DNA from 3 places in the Desulfitobacterium chlororespirans DSM 11544 genome. Region 1 is predicted to be linked to each of the others. Evidence: riboswitches for the same ligand, from Rfam matches in the RefSeq annotation. Region 1 holds a riboswitch; each other region holds the start of a gene.
What was found. A riboswitch is a leader RNA that binds a small molecule or an ion and turns the genes downstream of it on or off. The one in region 1 is predicted to bind cobalamin.
Positions count from the first base shown of each region.

Region 2: it holds a riboswitch for cobalamin, as region 1 does, so the genes downstream of both, cbiQ (cobalt ECF transporter T component CbiQ) here and BUA14_RS21765 (ABC transporter substrate-binding protein) in region 1, are expected to answer to the same signal.
Region 3: it holds a riboswitch for cobalamin, as region 1 does, so the genes downstream of both, BUA14_RS09970 (ABC transporter substrate-binding protein) here and BUA14_RS21765 (ABC transporter substrate-binding protein) in region 1, are expected to answer to the same signal.

Region 1 is NZ_FRDN01000015.1:75,299-79,968, reverse strand. It holds gene BUA14_RS21780 (ABC1 kinase family protein) at 1-1,186, opposite strand, end outside; gene BUA14_RS21775 (phasin family protein) at 1,179-1,475, opposite strand; cobalamin riboswitch at 1,734-1,875, shown strand; gene BUA14_RS21765 (ABC transporter substrate-binding protein) at 1,991-2,959, shown strand; gene BUA14_RS21760 (FecCD family ABC transporter permease) at 3,043-4,080, shown strand; gene BUA14_RS21755 (ABC transporter ATP-binding protein) at 4,082-4,670, shown strand, end outside.
Region 2 is NZ_FRDN01000021.1:76,887-81,556, forward strand. It holds gene BUA14_RS25395 (energy-coupling factor ABC transporter permease) at 1-639, opposite strand, end outside; gene BUA14_RS25400 (energy-coupling factor ABC transporter ATP-binding protein) at 664-1,518, opposite strand; gene cbiQ (cobalt ECF transporter T component CbiQ) at 1,532-2,386, opposite strand; cobalamin riboswitch at 2,577-2,792, opposite strand; gene BUA14_RS25410 (CoA-binding protein) at 2,988-3,380, shown strand; tRNA gene BUA14_RS25415 (tRNA-Gly) at 3,445-3,518, opposite strand; tRNA gene BUA14_RS25420 (tRNA-Ile) at 3,524-3,600, opposite strand; tRNA gene BUA14_RS25425 (tRNA-Asn) at 3,602-3,676, opposite strand; tRNA gene BUA14_RS25430 (tRNA-Ser) at 3,691-3,781, opposite strand; tRNA gene BUA14_RS25435 (tRNA-Leu) at 3,796-3,880, opposite strand; tRNA gene BUA14_RS25440 (tRNA-Thr) at 3,890-3,965, opposite strand; tRNA gene BUA14_RS25445 (tRNA-Arg) at 3,990-4,066, opposite strand; tRNA gene BUA14_RS25450 (tRNA-Gly) at 4,073-4,147, opposite strand; tRNA gene BUA14_RS25455 (tRNA-Lys) at 4,174-4,249, opposite strand; tRNA gene BUA14_RS25460 (tRNA-Gln) at 4,255-4,329, opposite strand; tRNA gene BUA14_RS25465 (tRNA-Met) at 4,369-4,443, opposite strand; tRNA gene BUA14_RS25470 (tRNA-Tyr) at 4,452-4,535, opposite strand; tRNA gene BUA14_RS25475 (tRNA-Asp) at 4,563-4,638, opposite strand; tRNA gene BUA14_RS25480 (tRNA-Val) at 4,645-4,670, opposite strand, start outside.
Region 3 is NZ_FRDN01000006.1:341,707-346,376, forward strand. It holds gene BUA14_RS09960 (metal ABC transporter permease) at 1-896, shown strand, start outside; gene BUA14_RS09965 (metal ABC transporter permease) at 880-1,983, shown strand; cobalamin riboswitch at 2,133-2,322, shown strand; gene BUA14_RS09970 (ABC transporter substrate-binding protein) at 2,624-4,267, shown strand; gene BUA14_RS09975 (ABC transporter permease) at 4,388-4,670, shown strand, end outside.

The DNA of each region.
Region 1 (4,670 bases):
CGGGAATAATAATCCGATGTTTGTAGGCCACCTTAAACAGGTCATTAACGGCACTCCCCAGATCGACTTCACTCATGGGCACATCCAGATACTTCTCTCTTAACCCATCCACATCCCGATACAATACCTTGGGATCCAGATCCTCAGGCACGATCCCCATAGCAAACACAGCCTCCACCATGTCCTCCGTCTTCCGCCGCATCATCCCGATGACCAGTGAAGCAAAATGATCCTTCATATCAGCAGAAAGCCTGCCGATCATGCCAAAATCGATTAAGGAAATCACCTGTTGGGGCAAAACGAAGATATTGCCCGGATGAGGATCCCCATGAAAAAACCCCTCGATTAAGATTTGCTTGAACATCGCTTTAATCAGATTTTCTGCCAGTTCCTTCCGATTATAACCCAGGGCCTCAAGAGTCTGGAATTGGCTGAGCTTGACTCCCTGAATGTATTCCAAAGTCAAAACTTTTTTGGTGGAGTACTCTTTATAGACCTTGGGAATGTGAATGGAGGAATCCCCTTGAAATTGCTTTCTGATTCGTTCCGCATTATTGCCTTCAATTTCATAGTTTAATTCATTGCGCAAGGAATTGGCGAATTCCTCCACCATATCCCGCACATGATACAGGGCTGCCCAATCCATACGCTTTTCCGCCAAAGCAGCCAAATCCAAAAGTATTTCCAGATCCGTTTCGATCTTCTGGGCAATACGGGGACGCTGGATTTTTACCGCAACACTTTCCCCTGATTGGAGAACGGCACGGTGAACTTGGCCAATAGAGGCTGCGGCCAGTGGCTCTTCCTCAAAATGCTGGAAAATATCCTGAGGCAGGGCCCCCAACTCGGCTTCAATAATTTGACTGACTTCGGCAAAAGAAAAGGGCGGAACTTGGTCCTGCAATTTTTCCAGTTCCGTAATGAGGTAATCGGGAATAATATCCGGCCGGGTGCTGGCTATTTGTCCAATCTTGACATAAGTAGGTCCCAACTCCTCTAAGGCGTTACGCAGGCGCTGACCGAGAGTTATGGGATCCACTGCTTCCTCCCGCCTCCGGATCCGCCTGGAAAAAGAGATAAAATTAATAAGCCCCATCTCTTCCAGGATGAGGCTGAATCCATTACGGGCCAATACCGTGGCTACTTCTTGATAGCGATGAACATGACGAATTTTTCTGCTAATCATGGGTCCCGTTTTCCAATTGAGCGATGCGGTTTTCCAGCCTTTCGATGTCTGCTTTGGTAGGAAGGTTAAGCTCCGCCAGGATTTTTTGCACTTGTTCCTTAAGCTTGACCTGAATCTCATTCTGCTGATCCTCGCCTTTTTGGATCAACTCATTCATTAATTCCTTGGATTCATTGGCGGACAGCTCTCCTTTCTTTACCAATTCATCCACAACCTTCTCAATTTGTTCTTTGCTCACCACAGCGAAACCTAACCCCAAGGCTAAACCCTTCTTGAGCATATCTTTCATGCTTACATCCCCCTGCCGTGAATTTTTAAAGAAAACCCGACTTCACCGAGCCTTTGATTTATAACCCCAGTGAGGCGAAGCCGCTGGTTGCACTTATGCTTAGAAAGCAGATAACGCAAGTTTATACTTTCCGACAGTGCTATCGAATCTTCGTCCTTAGTATTTACGCGGTTGCTGAAAACCATTCTTTAATCACCAGGAAAGCAGGCACTAAACAAACCTTGGCATTACCGGACGAATGCCTTATAATTGTCTTAATTCAATACAATAGAATTAGGTACTCAATCCTTTCGGGAGAGAGTTAAAAGGGAAGCCGGTTCAATTCCGGCACGGTCCCGCCACTGTGAATTGAGTGAGTGATCACTTTTAGTCAGGAACCTGCCTAATCATCAGCGACCTTCCTCGAGGACAGGATAGAGGCGCTGCAAGAATTCACTAATGCAGCAAAAACCTTTTATCCTGGCGATAAAAGGTTTTTCTTGATCTTTCCACCCCAACTCGAAAGGAGCACAAAAATGAATAGAAAAAAACAGGCACTCACCCTGCTGATAACCCTATGGGTGACCTTACTTTTGCTCAGCGGCTGCAATTCATCCCCACAGCAAGGTGCCGCTCCTCCTGAAGCGCCCTCCGGGCAAGATACCATCCAGGCTGCAAGCTACCCTTTAACCTACACAGATGATACGGGTGTGGCCACCACTCTGGAAAAAGAACCTCAACGCATTATCTGTCTGGCCCCGCCCTCCACAGAGATCTTAAGCGCCCTGGGCCTGGATCGCAAGCTGATCGGCTTAACTGTGTACGATAATTATCCGGTGGGTATTCAGGGGAACGCAGAATATATTTTTGAAGACAGTTTAAACCCCAATATGGAGCAGCTCATTGAGCTCAAACCGGATTTGGTCCTGACAGGAATGCATAAGGACAGCTTTGTTAACTCTCTGCGCAGCTTGGGGATACCTGTAGCTCATTTAAACCCCCAAAGTCTGGAAAGCACCTATCAAACCATCGAAAAACTGGGATACATTACCAATACTCAGGAACGGGCCCAGGCTGTGCTCCAGGGAATGAAAGCAAAGGAACAAGCCATTGCCGATAAAGTAGAGGCCATCAAGGAATCTGCTCGGGTCAGGGTATGGATTGAAGTGGATCCAGGTCTTTTTACCGCCGGTGCAGGAACCTTTCTTAACGAACTCATCACCAAAGCAGGTGGCATCAATATCGCAAGTGATGTTCAAGATTGGGCACAATACAGCGAGGAGCAGGTGATTGAGAAGAACCCTCAGGTCATCCTGAGCACCTACTCCTACTACATGGATAATGTGAAGGCCACCATCGCCGGCCGTCCGGCTTGGCAAGCCATCGATGCTGTCAGCAATGACCGGATTTACGATCTGGACAGCGATATGGTGACCCGCTCCGGTCCCCGGATCGTCGACGGCTTGGAGACCATCGCTAAAGCCCTTTATCCGGAGCGTTTCTGACTCTTCAGCCCTTGGCAAGGGTGGTCTTATCATCCGTATGGGGAGAGAGCTTATTGACTGAAGTTAAGGAGGATAACATAAAGATGAATTCCCGAACTTTCCCCAAAAGCATACCCTGGATTTTGGGCTTATCCCTGCTCCTGCTTCTTTCCGTTGTCATCTGTGTGATGACCGGCTCCGTCTCCCTGCCTTTTCATCTGACCTGGAAGATCATTTTAAACCATCTGCCTTTTTTGAGCTTTGACCACAGCTGGTCCTCAGCCCAGGAATCCATCGTTTGGAATCTGCGCCTGCCCCGGGTCTTTTTAGCCCTCATCGTTGGGGCCATGCTGGCAACCTCGGGAGTGGCCTTTCAAGGGATTCTGCGCAATCCTTTGGCTGATCCCTATATCTTGGGGGTCTCTTCCGGAGCTGCCATTGGCGCCGCCTCCGCTATCCTTTTTTTTCGCAGCTTTTCTTTCTTCGGTCAATCGGCCCTGCCTCTCTTCGCCTTTGCCGGAGGGCTTATTTCTCTGGCCTTTGTCTTCTCTTTATCCAGACAGCATGGTCAGTTTGAGCGGGAAACCTTAATCCTGGCCGGTGTGGTAGTGCAGGCTTTGTTGAGCGCTTTTCTCTCTCTTCTGATTGCCGTTTCCGGCGAGCAGATGCAGCAGATTATTTTCTGGATGATGGGCAGTCTCGCCAACAGCAGCTGGCAGAATGTCCTGATCCTTCTCCCTTATTTTCTGCTCGGCTTGGCTTATCTTCTCTTGCAAAGCCGGGAGCTGAATGTCATCGCTTTAGGGGAAAGAGCAGCAACTCACCTGGGAATCAACGTGGAGCGCAAGAAAATTGCCATTCTCATCGTCGGTTCGTTATTGGCCACGGCCGCAGTCTCCATGGTGGGGATCATCGCCTTTGTCGGCCTGATCATTCCCCATCTCATGCGCCTCCTCGTGGGACCTGACCACCGAATCCTCTTGCCGGTGTCTACTTTAGCGGGAGCAATCTTCCTTTTGTGGTCGGATACCATGGCCAGAACCCTGCTCCAATCTCAGGAGATTCCCATCGGAGCGATTACAGCCTTTGTGGGCGCACCCTTTTTCGCATATCTGTTAAAAAGTGGTTTAAGGAGGGGTTAGGATGAACCTGTTCGAGATTCAGAACCTTAATCAACATTATGGCTCCTTTGCTGTGTTGCGGAACCTTTCCTTTGCCATCAGCCAGGGAGATATGTTTGGCATTATCGGCCCCAATGGCAGCGGTAAATCGACTCTGATCCGTACCATCAGCGGCCTTCAGCCTCCTAGTTCCGGTAAGGTTCTGTTGATGGACAGACCACTTTCCTCCCATACCTCAAAAGAGCTGGCCCGCCAAATTGCCGTTCTGGAGCAGGAGGGTACCCCTGCCCTGCCCTTTACCGTAGAGCAGATCGTATCCATGGGGCGCTATCCCTGGTTAAAACCCTTTGCCGACCTGAGCTCCCATGACAGGGCTGTGGTGGAGAACATACTCGTTAAACTCAATCTTGGGCCTAAACGCTCCCAAAAAGTCAGCACCCTAAGCGGCGGTCAGCGCCAACTGGTTTCTCTGGCCCGGGCTATGGCTCAAGAACCCCGGATACTCATCCTGGATGAACCCACCACCTATTTGGATATTGGCCACCAATGCTTAGTCATGGATCATGTCCGCCAGTGGCATGACGAGTTGGGCATCACTGTGATTATGGTCC
Region 2 (4,670 bases), on a different contig from region 1:
CTGGGTGGGGGCAAAAACGGTTAGGAATTTAATGGCGGAGGCTGCAACACCGCCCTGTGCGGATGGAAATGCCAAGGCCAACTGAATGCTTGTGACGCAGTAAGTGAATAAGTCGCCGATAGACGCCGCGAGAAAAATTCCCACGTATTTATTGATCTTCAGCGCCTGACACAGTTTGTAGATACCGAAGGCGACGAATGGACCGGCGATACCCATGGAAAACGTGTTGGCACCAAGTGTTGTAAGGCCGCCATGAGCGAGTAGAATAGCCTGGAAAATCAGCACGATGATGCCCAAGATGGCGACAGCGCTTGGCCCGAATAAAATCGCGCCCAGCCCTGTTCCAGTCATATGTGAACAGCTACCGGTGACCGAGGGAATTTTTAAAGATGAAATTACAAAAATGAATGCCCCTGCTATGGCAAGGATGGTGATCGATCTACGGTTCTCTTTTAATGTTTTCCTAATGGAAAACCAACCCGCCACTAAGAACGGTAGGGCTATAACGCCCCAAAGAATAGCGTATGTTGGCGGTAAATAGCCCTCCATAATGTGCATCGCCTGGGCTGACGGCGTGATCCCAAATAAGAGGGAAACGAGAATAGAGAGACTGAGAATAAATTTTTGGTTTCTTTTCATATTCTTTCCTCCTTGTATGTATTTTTAAGCTAAATTGCTTAAAACCATATCATGGTTCTCCAAGATTGCTTTTAGTTCCTGGGCGTTTTTCGGATAAGCCTGCGTGTCCGGCAGAATCTTTTTATCGACAAGCAGTTTATAGACCTCCAGCATGGCTGGCTGTTTCAAATTTGCCTGTTTTAAAATCTCCAAATTACAGAATATTTCCAGGGGCGTCCCATCAGCAATGATTTTCCCACCGCAGAAGACAAGAACACGTTCAGCCCATCTGTAAGTAAAATCCACGTCATGGGTGGAAATCAACATAGTCTTACCTTCAGCGCTCAGCTTTAACAGCACTTCTTCCAGCATCATGGCGTTCAAAGGGTCCAGTGATGCGGTCGGTTCGTCGAAAATCATTACCTCTGATTTCATCGCCACAATATCGGCAATGCTTACGCGCTTCTTTTCACCACCGCTCAAATAGTGGGGCGGTCGATCCTCGAAGCCCGAGAGGTTCATATAGGCCAGAGCCTCTTGCACACGTTCAATGACCTCTTCTTTCGGAAGCCTTAAATTCATCGGGCCGAAGCCAACCTCCGCCCGGACTGTGGAGGCGATGATCTGATTGTCTGCGTCTTGAAAGACGATGCCGATGTTTTTACGCAGCTCGTTCAGAGTTTTTTTATTGACGGGCAGTTCCCGATAGATAATTTCTCCAAGAGCAGGGGTGTAAACACCGTTTAAGTTGAGAAAGAATGTTGATTTTCCCGACCCGTTGGCACCCAGTACAGCAATTTTTTCTCCTGCAAAGATTTCCACGTTGACACCGTCCAACGCGGGCTTTCCGTTTCCATAGACATAGTGGAGATTCTCCACCTTCAGAATTCTGTTCTTCATAAAACGCCTCCGCTTATCTTGTCAGGTACCAGAGCAGCAATAAACACAGGATGTAAATCGCCCCCGAAACGATCAACCTGATTTCGATTTTCTTATCTTCCTCCAGAAACATCAATTCCCCGTCGTAGCATCTGGCCTCCATCGCATCATAATAAGCGTTCGCTTTTTTCAGTGACAGGACGAACATGTTGCTGGCGACGCTGCTGAACGTAAAATAGGATGTCTTTAAATCGCGATAGCCCAGTCGTGATTCTGCGGCGTTTTTCATCTTTGCGAACACCTCCAGTAAAATGAAGATGTACCGGTAAATCATATTCATCAGAGCGATAAAGTCCTTAGGCAAATGGGTCTTTTTCATCACAGCTATAATTTCGGAAGAGGGAGTCGTCAAGATCATCAGTTGGAGTCCGCTAATTGATGCGATAATCTTCAGCATCAGGAAGACGCCGTTTTTAAGCATATCCGTCGTGGTATAGAGATAAGTGAAGCCAAGATACAAGTTATATTCGCCCGATGGTTGGCCTGAAAAATCAACCACAACGGCAAGGATGCTGATTAGAATAAACGTCAAGGGAATGGTCAGTACCGACAGATAATCATGGAAGGCAAGTCCTCCGACCTCAATGACCAAATAAGCCATTGAGAGAATTACAACGACAGAAACATACACATTGTTAAGTGCAATGCACAGAAGGATCGTCAATAAAGCAAGAATGACCTTGAAAGTGGGATTCCAGTGCCTGATCTTAGAGGAATAAGCCAAATAATCGATAGAAAGCCACCCGCCATGCTCATGCCGGAAGCCACGGTGGTGTTCGTGTGCTTCTTCTTCGCCCTGCCGGTGGATATCCCGGTGCTTCTGTTTCACTCTTCCATCCCCTATCATTTTATTGCGCTCACCAATTTATCCTTATGAAATCGCGCTTGATTCATCTGGAAAACTCCCTCCGACACCCAAAAGTTACTTTAAAAAATATAAAAACGGTTACTGCAACTTTTGTTGTAGCAACCGTTTTTCTACAGAATAGGAAATAAGAGCTCTGACATCCACCAATCGATAAACAGAGCAATTCCAAGCAGGTCTTCTGACTTACGCTTATGGAGTTTCCTCCTGCGGCTTCGCTCAGCCTTCCCAGTTTCCCAGTGACCGATTTTCATCGACGAGCGCAGCCTCAACGCATACAGCGGCGGTTCCGTTCGGGACTCTCACCCGATTCCCTATCCTTCCTCTAAGACTGTACATCTTAGAAGACACTTGAGACATTATTTGATTTTTCTTACTATAGTCGACGATATCATAACCTTATTTTAAGGTCAATAGTTTTTTGGGCTTTTATCATATTTTCTATTAATTACTTGTGAGTCAGCTTTAACTAACTTCCCCTTCTGGCTTTCCTAAAAAAATTTGATATAATTTGTTTACTTGCAAGTAATATAGGATATAGAAATTAATCCAAGGAGGAAAAAATATGCAAAACGATATTCAAGAATTCTTAGAGCAGGAGATCTGGGCAGTAGTCGGGGTCTCTAAAGATCCGACCAAATTTGGCACAAAGGTCTACCATAAACTCAAACAATGCGGCTATACGGTGTATCCCATTAATCCTAAGCTCTCTGAGCTGGAAGGAGAGCCTTGTTTCCCCTCTTTAAGCGCCTTGCCTGTTCGCCCCGACGTGGTCAGCCTCATCGTCCCTCCTCAGATATCGGAACAAATTATTGACCAATGTGCCCAATTAGGTATCAAAAGAGTCTGGATGCAGCCTGGCGCCGAAAGCAATGAAGCCTTGCTGAAGGGGCGCGCAAACCAAATGCAGCTGATTGCTCATGAATGCGTACTGGTTGAAGCCCGGTCCCGGCGCTAAACATGAAAATAAGCAAATAAGCAGCAAAAAACCGTACTGAGATCAGTACGGTTTAACCTGTCTATGGAGCGGGTGATGGGAATCGAACCCACGTAGCTAGCTTGGAAGGCTAGTGCTCTACCATTGAGCTACACCCGCAGGTGTGGTAGCAGGGGAGAGATTTGAACTCTCGAATGAGCGGGTATGAACCACTTGCCTTAGACCACTTGGCTACCCTGCCATGGCTCCCCGAGCAGGACTCGAACCTGCAACCTACCGGTTAACAGCCGGTTGCTCCACCATTGAGCTATCGAGGAATATTGATTTATACTGGCGGAGAAGGAGGGATTCGAACCCTCGCAGCAGTTACCCACTCTAACGGTTTAGCAAACCGTCCTCTTCAGCCACTTGAGTACTTCTCCGTAATCCTACTTTTTGGTGCGGAAGATGGGACTTGAACCCATACGGTGTTACCCACACGCCCCTCAAACGTGCGCGTCTGCCAGTTCCGCCACTCCCGCATTGTTTTATGGAGCCGTTAACCGGATTTGAACCGGTGACCTCATCCTTACCAAGGATGCGCTCTACCAACTGAGCTATAACGGCATCGAGGATTTCTTCTGATTTAAATGGTGCGCTCGAAGGGATTCGAACCCCTGGCCTTCTGATTCGTAGTCAGACGCTCTATCCAGCTGAGCTACGAGCGCATTACTTGGAGCGGGTGACGAGATTCGAACTCGCGACTTTCACCTTGGCAAGGTGACACTCTACCACTGAGTTACACCCGCATGTCCCTGACATGCTCTAAAGAAAATGGTGAGCCATCCGCGACTCGAACGCGGGACACCCTGATTAAAAGTCAGGTGCTCTACCGACTGAGCTAATGGCTCATAAATGGCAGGGATGGCAGGATTCGAACCTACGAATGCCAGAGTCAAAGTCTGGTGCCTTACCGCTTGGCGACATCCCTATGCTTTCTATTTAAATCAACTGCTGCTGATTTAAAGCTTGGTTGCGGAGGCCGGATTTGAACCGACGACCTTCGGGTTATGAGCCCGACGAGCTACCGCTGCTCCACTCCGCGATGTTTAGTGGTGGGTAGAGATGGATTCGAACCACCGTACCTTTCGGAACAGATTTACAGTCTGCCGCCTTTAACCACTCGGCCATCTACCCACAATGTGTTGCGCTATAAAGTTAAAATGGCGACCCCGATCGGACTTGAACCGACGATCTCCTGCGTGACAGGCAGGCATGTTAACCACTACACCACGGGGCCGGATTTTGGTGGGCGATGACAGGATCGAACTG
Region 3 (4,670 bases), on a different contig from region 1:
ACTATACGTTTCAAACAGTGTCCTTGGGTTCGGCTCTTTTGGGGATGATCAGCGGGGTATTGGGAAGCTTTGCCGTATTGCGGAAGCAAAGCCTTCTGGGCGACGGGGTTTCCCACTCCGCCCTGCCCGGCGTGGTCATCGCCTTTATCCTGCTCGGCAGCAAAAATACGGAAATCCTGCTTCTGGGGGCCTTGCTCTCCGGACTGATCGCCACGGCGCTGATCGTGGGTATTGTCCGGCACACCCGCATCAAATTTGACAGCGCTCTGGCCCTGGTGATGTCCTTCTTCTTCGGCTTGGGGATGGTTCTGCTGACTTATGTGCAAAAGATCCCCAATTCCAACCAGGCAGGGCTCAAGCGCTTCATTTTCGGCCAGGCTTCCACCTTACTGCAAAGGGACATTATCCTGATGAGCGTCTGCGGTGCGGTTTTGCTGCTCCTTGTCCTGGTGTTCTGGAAAGAATTTAAACTCTTTGTCTTTGACAGTGATTTTGCCCATAATCTGGGCTTTTCCCCCAAAAAGCTGAACTTACTGCTGTCGTTTATGATTGTATTGACCATTATCATCGGTCTGCAGACGGTAGGGGTCATTCTCATGAGTGCACTGTTGATTAGTCCGGCCGTAGCCGCCCGCCAATGGACCAATAAGTTAGGGGTGATGGTTTGGCTTGCCGCCGCTTTCGGCGCTGTGTCCGGTGTGGTGGGAACCGCCGCCAGCTCTGCGGTGCCTAAATTGCCCACAGGACCGGCCATTGTGGTGTGCGCCAGTCTCCTCGTTGTGATCAGTGTTCTGTTTGCTCCGGGAAGAGGTATTCTGCACAGGGTATACCGGCACAGGAAGAATAAGCTGATGCTGAAACTGGAAGGGAGTGGGCCTGATGTCCCCACAATTTGAAATACAACTCATTGCCGTCATTGTGGCGGTGGCCTGCGCTCTGCCCGGTGTCTTTCTGGTGCTGCGGAAAATGGCCATGATGTCGGATTCCATCACCCATACGATTCTGCTGGGCATTGTGCTGGCCTTTTTCGTCACCCATGATCTTTCCTCCTCGTTTCTGATCGCCGGTGCGGCGTTAATGGGCGTCGTCACCGTATGGCTGACGGAAATGCTGGGGCGTACGCGGCTTTTGGCGGAAGATGCAGCCATCGGTATCGTATTCCCTCTCCTCTTTTCCATAGCCATTATCTTGATTACGCGCTATGCGGGTTCAGTGCATTTGGACACTGATTCGGTGCTGCTGGGGGAGCTGGCCTTTGCTCCCTTTGACCGCATGATCGTGGGGGGAGTGGATCTCGGCGCGAAAGCCATTCATACCACAGGGGCTCTTTTGCTTATTAACCTGGCGGTGATCATCATCTTCTTCAAGGAGCTGAAACTTGCCACCTTCGATCCCATGCTGGCCTCTGTGTTGGGTTTTGCGCCGACCCTGGTCCATTACGGCCTGATGACCCTGGTTTCCCTTACCACGGTAGGGGCTTTTCAGGCGGTGGGCTCCATTTTGGTGGTAGCGTTTATGATTGGCCCACCGGTTACGGCCTATCTGCTTACCGATGATTTAAAGCGGATGTTGATTTTAAGCGGAGCGATCGGGGCCATCAACGGCTTATTAGGCTATCGGGCGGCAGCCCTGCTGGACGTATCCATCGCCGGTTGTATGGCCATGATGACGGGAATTTCTTTCTTGCTGGTCTTTATCTTTGCTCCCGGCCGGGGGCTTGTGAGCACGCTGAGCAGACGCCGCAATCAAAAAATAGGCTTTGCGAAAATGATACTGTTGTTTCATCTTTATCACCATGAGGAAAGTGAAGCAAACCTTGCTGAGATACAAAGTTATTTGCGCCTGGATGGGGAGCTTACAAAAAATCTGATAGCCCTTTTGCAAAAGGAAGGATGTATTGAGTTAAACAACAGCGTGGTCAAACTGACCGAACAGGGGCGCCTGACCAGCCTGTGCAGCTATGAGGCATTGCTTTCGGGCTAAGCTTTCAAGAAAAGAAGGGATATCCCCGTGCAGGAGGTATCCGCTTTTTTTGTTTTAGATTGAGTGATTCTGAAGAAGGTAATTCTGAAGAATTCTAAAGATTCTCTAAAATGCATTGAAATTGGGCAAGAAATTTCTTATTCTATCTATAATTTCATATGGGGACGAGTACGATTTTTCAGAGGAAAAATCTTAAGGGAAGTCAGTCAAAGCTGACGCGGTGCCCGCCACTGTAGAAGGGAGTTAACTCACCATAAGGTCACTGGATAGTTATATCCGGGAAGACGGGAGTTAATGAGGAACTTAAGCCAGGAGACCTGCTCATGCCCCGGATTCGAAACAACCTACGGGATGTTAGGGAGGTGGATATCGTGTTCAGAACACTATTATTAAATACAGGATAGAAAGCCCTTTCCGTTTGGAAAAGGTTTTTTTGTTTTGGGTCAATGATTTTGGGTCAGTGATTCTGAAGAATTCTAAAGATTAGCTGAAAGAAATTGAAATTATATAAGAGTTTTTTTATAGTTAGAGGCAGCTAACTTACTTGAGCATACCTAAATTGCCGGGAGGAGCGGAGTTTCCCCGCCCATGAGCAAAGGTGCAGGTAAGGGAGTTAACTATTTTTATGGAGGTAGAAAAGATGAACAAGCCCAAGTTACATTTGCTTCGGAAGCGGTTCGCTCCCCTGCTGATTCTGCTGGTTGTCGTTCTTTTGGTTGGCCTGCCTGGGTGCAGTCCCTCCCCGACGACTTCAAAGGCGCCGGAGGAGGGGAAGAAGGAGGAACTGGTCCTGGCTGTGGGAATGGCCGATTATGGGATGTTCGATCCGAAAAAGACCTGGGGTGCTATCGGACAAATCCGCTTAACCCACAGCTCGCTGCTTAAAGCCACGAAGGACTTAACCTTTGTCGGCGATCTTGCCAAATCTTTTGAGACGAGTAAAGACGGCACTACCTGGACCTTCAAAATCCGCAATGATGCCAAATTTTCCAACGGCGACCCGGTTACCATAGAGGATGTCCTGTTTACCTATGAAATGCTGAAAGAAGACGGCATCGCCTTTGACCTTTCCTTTGTGGATAAAATGGAGATTACAGGCAAGGATACCATCGTGTTTACTTTGCAAGAGCCACGTTCCACATTTGTCAGTCAGCTTTCCGAAATCGGTATTGTGCCTAAACATATTTATGATGACAATTATTCCAAAAATCCCATTGGCTCCGGACCCTATCAGGTAACCCAGTATAATGACGGCGAACAAATCATCATGGACTATAACCCTTATTGGTATGGTGAGGAGCCTCACTTCAAGAAACTCACCTTCCTGCTGCTGGAAGAGGATGCCGCTTTTGCAGCGGCCAAGGCCGGTCAAGTTGATATTTGTTACATTCCTCCCAAATTTGCCGGGCAAACCCTACCGGGGATGACTTTACACGTTCTGGAAAGCGTTGATTCCAGAGGGATTACTCTTCCTGTCCTGCCCAGCGGCGGAACCGGGTATATCAACGCCAACGAGGTCAAAGTCGGCAATGATATTACCTCTCATTTGGCCATCCGCCAGGCATTGAACATCGGGTTAAGCCGTCAGGGAATTATTGATGTGACCATGGACGGATACGGAAAGGCTGCCTATTCCATTGTGGACGGCACACCCTGGTTTAATGAAAAAACGGTCATTGAGGATGGCCGGGTTGAAGAGGCCAAACAGTTGCTGGCAGATGCCGGCTGGGCCGATACCAACAAGGATGGCATCGTCGAGAAGGACGGGCTGAAGGCAGAATTTGATTTATATTTTCCTTCCAGTGACCAGCTGCGCGGCGACATCGCCTTAGCTGTTGCCGATCAGGCCCTTAGCCTGGGTATTAAGATCAATCTCATTGGTGCTACCTGGGATGAAATATTTATCCAGGGCAAGGCCAATGCCTGCTTATGGGGAGGCGGGCGGCTTCACCCTCATCAATTGTATACCATGTATTCCTCGAAGGTACTTAATCACGGTTATAACAATATGACTCACTATATACATCCTGTAGTGGATGATCATCTGGATAAAGCCATGCATGCATCTACCCAGGAGGAAGCCAACAAGTACTGGAAACTGGCCCAATGGGATGGAAAAACCGGTTTCAGCCCCCTTGGTGACGTTCCCATCGTTTGGTTGGCCCGGGTGGACCATTTGTATCTTGTCAATGATAAGGTGAATATCGGCAACCAACTGATGCATTCCCATGGTTATGAATTTGGGCTGTTTGGCAATATTACGGAGTGGTCAATCAACCCATAAAGCCAATCAAGCTGAACGCTCTATCAGAACAGGTGCGTCTGAAACGCCTGCCCGAAGCATTGGCGTTTTGAACGCACCTGTTTGAATGGGGCCGCTACATAAACGGGAGGTGCTGTGTTCATGTCTCAAAAAATCCTCAGGCGCTTTCTGCGCATGATTACCCTGATGCTTGGCTTATCCATCCTGACCTTCTGGTTGATCCATTTGTCTCCGATTGATCCGGTCAATGCCTATGCGATCAGTGATACCTCGATGTCGCAGCAACAGCTGGAAAAGCTGAAGGAATACTGGGGGGTTAACAAATCTCCTGTGGAACAGTATTTTTCCTGGGCAGGGGCCCTGCTGCAGGGTGATTTTGGTATGTCCAAGCTGTATAGAGTCCCCGTTATCGACATTATTAAAA